Linked DNA regions of Methylomagnum ishizawai. The protein of the gene in region 2 interacts with the protein of the main gene of each other region in a pairwise test. Links are inferred from orthologs where the notes say so. Each region holds a gene or a part of one and is shown on either strand. Other genes may lie near its edges.

Evidence for each region. The genes of interacting proteins can lie anywhere in the genome.
Region 1: the proteins of moeA (region 2) and mobA interact in binary tests that used the Escherichia coli proteins (3 or more experiments, as listed by UniProt). The link is inferred for Methylomagnum ishizawai from one-to-one orthologs.

What each region holds. Positions count from the first base shown.
Region 1 is NZ_AP019783.1:2,646,254-2,649,234, forward strand. The notes cover bases 67-2,976. They hold mobA (molybdenum cofactor guanylyltransferase MobA), read right to left. Parts: upstream 1,859-2,976; coding sequence 1,274-1,858; downstream 67-1,273. Other genes in these bases: K5658_RS11960 (hypothetical protein), read right to left, coding at 67-104; K5658_RS11965 (flagellar brake protein), read right to left, coding at 375-1,130; K5658_RS11975 (DUF302 domain-containing protein), read left to right, coding at 1,899-2,351; K5658_RS11980 (hypothetical protein), read left to right, coding at 2,422-2,859; K5658_RS11985 (HD-GYP domain-containing protein), read right to left, coding at 2,920-2,976. Outside these bases: more of K5658_RS11960, read right to left, coding at 1-66; more of K5658_RS11985, read right to left, coding at 2,977-2,981. UniProt on the Escherichia coli protein: Transfers a GMP moiety from GTP to Mo-molybdopterin (Mo-MPT) cofactor (Moco or molybdenum cofactor) to form Mo-molybdopterin guanine dinucleotide (Mo-MGD) cofactor.
Region 2 is NZ_AP019783.1:3,836,927-3,839,990, reverse strand. The notes cover bases 1-2,993. They hold moeA (molybdopterin molybdotransferase MoeA), read right to left. Parts: upstream 2,123-2,993; coding sequence 878-2,122; downstream 1-877. Other genes in these bases: K5658_RS17365 (NAD-dependent epimerase), read right to left, coding at 2,956-2,993; K5658_RS17370 (hypothetical protein), read right to left, coding at 2,641-2,931; mobB (molybdopterin-guanine dinucleotide biosynthesis protein B), read right to left, coding at 2,103-2,648; galE (UDP-glucose 4-epimerase GalE), read right to left, coding at 1-830. Also shown: more of K5658_RS17365, read right to left, coding at 2,994-3,064. UniProt on the Escherichia coli protein: Catalyzes the insertion of molybdate into adenylated molybdopterin with the concomitant release of AMP.

The DNA of each region.
Region 1 (2,981 bases), 1.2 Mb from region 2 along the record:
GTGGTGGTGGTGGTCTGGGGCGGGTGGGTGCCGGATTGTTCCGCCGCGACGGCCACGCCGGCGGCGAGGAAACCCAGGATCAAGGACAACGGTTTGATGGACATGGTGTGTTCCCTTTCGGTGAAATCGGTGTCAAGGGTCCGGTGGCGAGACTGGACACCGGACAACCGTTTTCAAGCGTAGATCAAATCCACGATAAATCCGAACCGCCGTGAAAAAATTCACGGACGGAAACACGCCGGTAGGATCGGCCCCCAAGGCCAGGCCGGGCGGTCGGCAAGGCGGGAAACTCCGGCACGGGCGGCGCGGCGCCGGATTTGGGCATTCCCGCCGAAATCAAGGATCGCCAGCGCGGTGCCGCCAGGGCCGCCGGCTTATTTGGATTGGTACCGCGCCGCCGCGCCCAGCCGCTTCTGCCACAGTTCCACCTCGAAAATGAACTTCTGCAACTGGGTCTCCGCCCCCCGGCCCAGGCCGCGGAAAGCGCAGCCCACCCGCTGGGCCTGGGGCCGGTCGGGCCGGACCTGGGGGATTTTGTTGCGGATTTCCAGGTTCACCGGGATTTCGGGCTGGCTCGGGATGGAGAGCTTGCAAGCCTCCAGGGTATGGCCGACCTCCAGGGCGGCACCGATACGGGCGTTCTTATCGGACAGCGACAGCCCGGAGAGGCTGAGGTCGTACACGCCGAATTCCACCGCGCCGCCCTCCAGCCCGACCCGGCATTTGACCGGCATCGCCAGCGGGATCGCCACCCGGTAGAACTCGCGCTGTTGGTGCCAGAACAAGGACTGCGGCAGCGGCGCGGCGAACACCGGTTCGCCCCGCCAAGTGGTCTCGGTCAAGCCCTCCACCACGAACTGGCTCCGCACGCCCTCCACCTGGGCCATGAACACCAGGGGCCGGGCCTTGGCGAACTGGCGGTTCACGGCCTCGTTGGACCCCATATCGAACACGATCCAGCCCCGCTCCGGCAGTATCTCGACGATGGCCGTCACCAAATTGGCCTTGGAATCTTGATGGTGGGCGGTCACCAAGCACCTTTTGCGCTGCATCAGCCTGAGTTTTTCGAGGATTTCGCCCTGGCCGCGCAGGGTATAGCCGACGTGGTCTTCGATGGATTCGGTATGCATGGGTGCGATCCCGGGCCTGATTTATGGTGATGGCTGGATTCTACAAGCTAAACGGCTGCCTGTCCCCCAGGGACGGGCCGTGACAAATCCCAGGGCGGACATTGACAAAAACGCAACGCCGGACCGGTTTCCACGGACCCATGTTATTCCAAAGCGACTAATTCGGCGGGGGTGTTGAGATTGGCGAACACTTCGGGATGGTCGGAAAAATCGACCAGGACCGGGTGGTGCCGGTACAGCCAGGCCTGGACCTTGCGCTGTCCACCGGCGAGATAGGCTTCGAGATCGTCCGCCAGGCCCCGCTCCGCCAGCAGGAACACCGGATGCAGGCGTTCGCCATCGTGGGCCGCGCACAAGGCGGCGCCCGTGGCCTCGCGTTGGAGCGGCAGGCGCGCCAACAGCGGCCCGGTGACGAACGGACAATCGCAGGGCACCGTCAGCACGTAGGGGGTGTCCGCCGCCCGCATCGCGCCCAGCAGGCCGGCCAGGGGACCGTCGAAGCCCCCGCCGGGGTCGGCGATCACGCGATGGCCGAAGCGGGCGTACAGCTCCGGGTTGCGGTTGGCGTTGACCAGGACGCGGCCCGCCACCTGTTCCAACGCCGCCACGGCATAGCCCGCCAAGGGCCGCCCCCGGAACGGCAGCAAGCCCTTGTCCTCGCCGCCCATGCGTAGGCCCCGGCCCCCGGCCAGCACCACGCCGGTTATCTTTGCCCGGTCGAAAACCATGGTGATATCCTAACCCCATCCCTATTTCCAGCGACCTCCCATGTCCAGGATTCCCGCCGCGATTCTCGCATTCACCCTACTGGGCTTGCCAGCCTGCGCCACCCGGCCCGGACCCGGCTATTACCACGCCGAGACCGCCAAGCCCTACGCCGATGTGCTGGCCGAACTGGAACTCGCCATCACCGAGCGCAATTTCCGCATCACCGGCCACAACAAGATCGGCGGCGTGATCCGCGAGCGCGAACACATCGCCTTCCCCGACTACGACACGATCCAGTTCTGCAACCTGAGCCTGGCCCGGCGGATGCTGGAACTCGAACCGGAAGCGGTGTCCTACATGCCCTGCAACGTGTCGGTGCGCTCGGAACGGGGCCGGGTCCATATCACAACCCATCTGCTGCCCACCGATTCGGCCAATCCCCAAATGAACGAGTTCGCCCGCGGCATGAACCGGCAACTACGGGAAATCGTGGACTTCGCCGCCGAGCCGTGAGAATTGCATAGGACCGGCCCGCCCCCTATCATTCCGCCGGTTTTCCGCCCCACCACCCGAAAGCACAGCAATGAACCGAACCGTCCGCATCGCTTGGGCCCTGGCCGCCTCGCTGGCCGCCGCCGCCCCCTCCGCCGCCCCCCGCCACCCGGCCCCGAAACCCGCCGCCCCGGCCAAGGAAGCCGCCGCGCCGGTCAACGATTTCCCGACCCAGGCGCGGGTCGAATATGTCATGCAATGCATGGCGGAACGCGGCGGGCAGAACCTCGACAACCTGTACCACTGCGTCTGCGCGGTGGATAAAATCGCAGGCCGCTTGAATTACCAGGATTATTCGGAGGCGCTGACCTTCACCTATATGTTCGACACCCCCGGCGAAAAGGGCGGCGAATTCCGCGATCCGCCGAAATCGAAGGAATTGCGCGACCGGCTGAAGGCGGCGAAGAAGGAGGCGGAGGGGTGTTTCCCGGTACTGCCGGGAGCCGCCGGGACCGGGAAGAATCCCTGAAAAACCACCGGGCGCTTGGAGCGCGGGCCGTCCGACCGGAGCCCCAAGGGCCAGCGATATTCAGCCGAAGGCATTCAGGATCGCATGCCGGTGCTTCTCCAGGTCGATGCCGAAATCCTCGG
Region 2 (3,064 bases):
ATGGGGCTGCCGTGGACCCGGTTCACGGCGTCGATCACTTCCCGCACGCTGTAGCCGTGGCCGTAGCCGCAGTTCAGCGTGGCCGAAGCCCCGCCGCCCCTCAGATGGTCCAGGGCGCAGATATGGGCGTCGGCCAGGTCGCTGACATGGATGTAGTCGCGCACGCCGGTCCCGTCCGGGGTCGGATAATCGGTGCCGAACACCCGGAGTTTCTCGCGCTTGCCCACCGCCACTTCCGCCGCGACCTTGATGAGCAGGGTGGCGTCGCGGGTGGATTGGCCGATGCGGCCCTCGGGGTCGGAACCCGCCACGTTGAAATAGCGCAGGATCACATGCTTGAGCGGGGTGGCGGCGGACAGGTCGCGCAGCATCGTCTCGCTCATCAGCTTGGAGCCGCCATAGGGGTTGATGGGCGCGGTGGGCGCGGTTTCGGCGCAAACCGCGGTGTCGGGAATGCCGTAGGTGGCGGCGGTCGAGGAAAAGATGAAATGCGCGACCCCGGCCTCGGCGGCGCATTGCAGCAGGTTGCGGGTCTTGCAGGTGTTGTTGCCGTAATATTTCAAGGGATCGGCGACCGATTCCGGCACGATGGTGTGGGCGGCGAAATGCAGGATCGCCCCGATTTGGTAGTCCTTGAGGATGCGGCGGACCAGTTCCGTGTCGCCGGTGTCGCCCTCGATCAATTCGCCGTACAGCACGGCTTCGCGGAAGCCGGTCGAAAGATTGTCGAGGACGACGATGCGCTCGCCCCTTTCCCCCAGTTGCTTGACGACATGGCTGCCGATATAGCCGGCCCCGCCGGTCACTAATACGCCTGGATTTTGCTGCATGGATGGCTCCTTGGTGTCGAGGTTCTCTGGTTTCGGCTTCCGTGGACTTAGAGGAAGGCGTCGAAGGGTTCGATTTCGACGCCGCCGCCGGGTTCGACCCCGGCGTTGTCGGCGGGCAGGACGATATAGCAATTGGCCCGGCTCAGGGAAGACAGCCGGTCGCTGCCCTGGCCCGCGTCCGCCGTCACGATGAATGCCCCGTCCGGCCCGCGCCGGTAGAGGCCGCGCTGGAACTCCATGCGGCCCGGCTTTTTGCGCAAGCGGGTTTCGCAGCGGGCGGGGAGGCGCAGGGGCGGGCGGGGCCGCTCGCCCATCAGCCGCGCCAGCGCCGGCCGCACCAATTGCCGGAACGTCACCGCCACCGCCACCGGATTGCCGGGCAGGCCGAAGCAATGCGCCGCGCCGATGCGGCCATAGGCGAAGGGTTTGCCGGGCTTGATGGCGACTTTCCAGAATTCGAACTGGCCGATGTCGCGCAAGACCTCGACCACGAAATCGGCCTCGCCCACCGATGCCCCGCCGGTGCTGACGATGGCGTCGGCCTGGACGGAGGCCGCCAGCAAAACCCGCCGCAGCGCTTCCGGGTCGTCCGCGACGGTGCCGAAATCCAGGATTTCCGCGCCGAGTTCGGCCAGCAGGGCGTCGAGCAGGTAGCGGTTGCTGTCGTGGATTTGGCCGGGAGCCAGGGTTTCCCCGACCGGGCGCAGTTCGTCGCCGGTCGAGAGGATGGCGACCTTGATCCGCCGTAGCACCGGGACTTCGGCCAATCCGGCGGCGGCCAGCAAGCCCAGGTCGGCGGCTTCCAGGCGTTTGCCCTGGGGCAGCAAGGCTTGTCCGGCTTGGAGTTCGCCGCCCTGGGGGCGGATGTTCGCGCCCGCTTGCACGGTGGCGGCGAGTTGGATCGCATCGTCCGTGCGCCCGACTTGCTCCTGCATGACCACGGCGTCGGCCCCTTCCGGCAGGACCGCGCCGGTGAAGATGCGGACGCATTGGCCCCGCCCGACCGCGCCCGTGAACGGCTGGCCCGCCCAGGCGGTGCCGATGACGGCGAGCGTGGCCTGGGGGCCGCTATCTTCCGCCCGCAGGGCGTAGCCGTCCATGGCCGAATTGGCGAAGGGCGGCAGGTCCAGCGGCGAGGCCGGGGCCAGGGCGAGGATGCGGCCCCTGGCGGGTTTCAGCGCGACCGTTTCGGATTCCGCGATGGGTTCGATGCGGGCGACAAGGCGCTCCAGGGCGGATTCCAGGGTCAGCGTCCTGGGTTCGGCGCAAAAATCAGGGGTGTCGGTGGCCAAGGAAGTCTTCCAGGATGAAGCGGAGTATCTGTCCGGGATCGTTGATATCCAAGCAGGGGACCGTGGGCTTGGGGTGGGGTTCGGCGTCGGTCGCCACGGCGATGATGTGGCTGTCGTGCGGGAACAGCGGCGGCTGGCCTAGGGCGGGCCGGTGCAATTCGATCTTGGGGAAGGCTTCCCATTTGAAGCCTTCCACCAGGATCAGGTCCAGTCCGGTCTGGTCGAAATAGGCCAATTCGCCGTCCAGGTGGGGCTCCTGGGGTTCCGGGTGTTCGGTGATGATGGCCCGGCGGTGCGAGGCGCTGAGCATGACCGGACTGGCCCCGGCCATCCGCAGGGTGTGGCTGTCCTTGCCGGGATGGTCGATCTCGAAAGCGTGGTGGCTATGCTTGATGAGGCCGACCCGCAGCCCCTGGGCCTTGAACAGTGGGATCAGTTGTTTCAGGAGGGTGGTTTTGCCGGTGCCGCTGGGGGCGGCGAAGCCGAGCAGGGGCACCTGGGCGTTGGCTAGGGGCGTGTCAGACAAGGCGGAGTCCCTTGCACGGCCTACCGGAATCGGGACAGGTTAAATGATGTTCGACCACGAACAGGCCGGTGGCGACCAAGGCATCCATCACGCTGTTTTCGGCCTGTTTAATATCGGGGTTCCGGGCGAATTGACGTAGCCAGTAGTCGAGGGAATGGGGTTTCGGGTGTTCGGCCAAAGCCCCTTTTTGTTGGCCTTGGATGATGTAGTCGCGGCCCGATGCGCGGATATGGGCGACAAGCCCATGCTCGTCGAATCGGCCTCCGTAGGGCAAGTCGATCATGTCTCCTCCTGATACCCGACGGGTTCAACCGTGCCCGTAATAATCCTTGTACCAAGCCACGAAGCGGGCGATGCCGGTTTCGATGGGCGTGGCGGGCGCGTAGCCCACATCCCGCGCCAGATCGGCCACATCG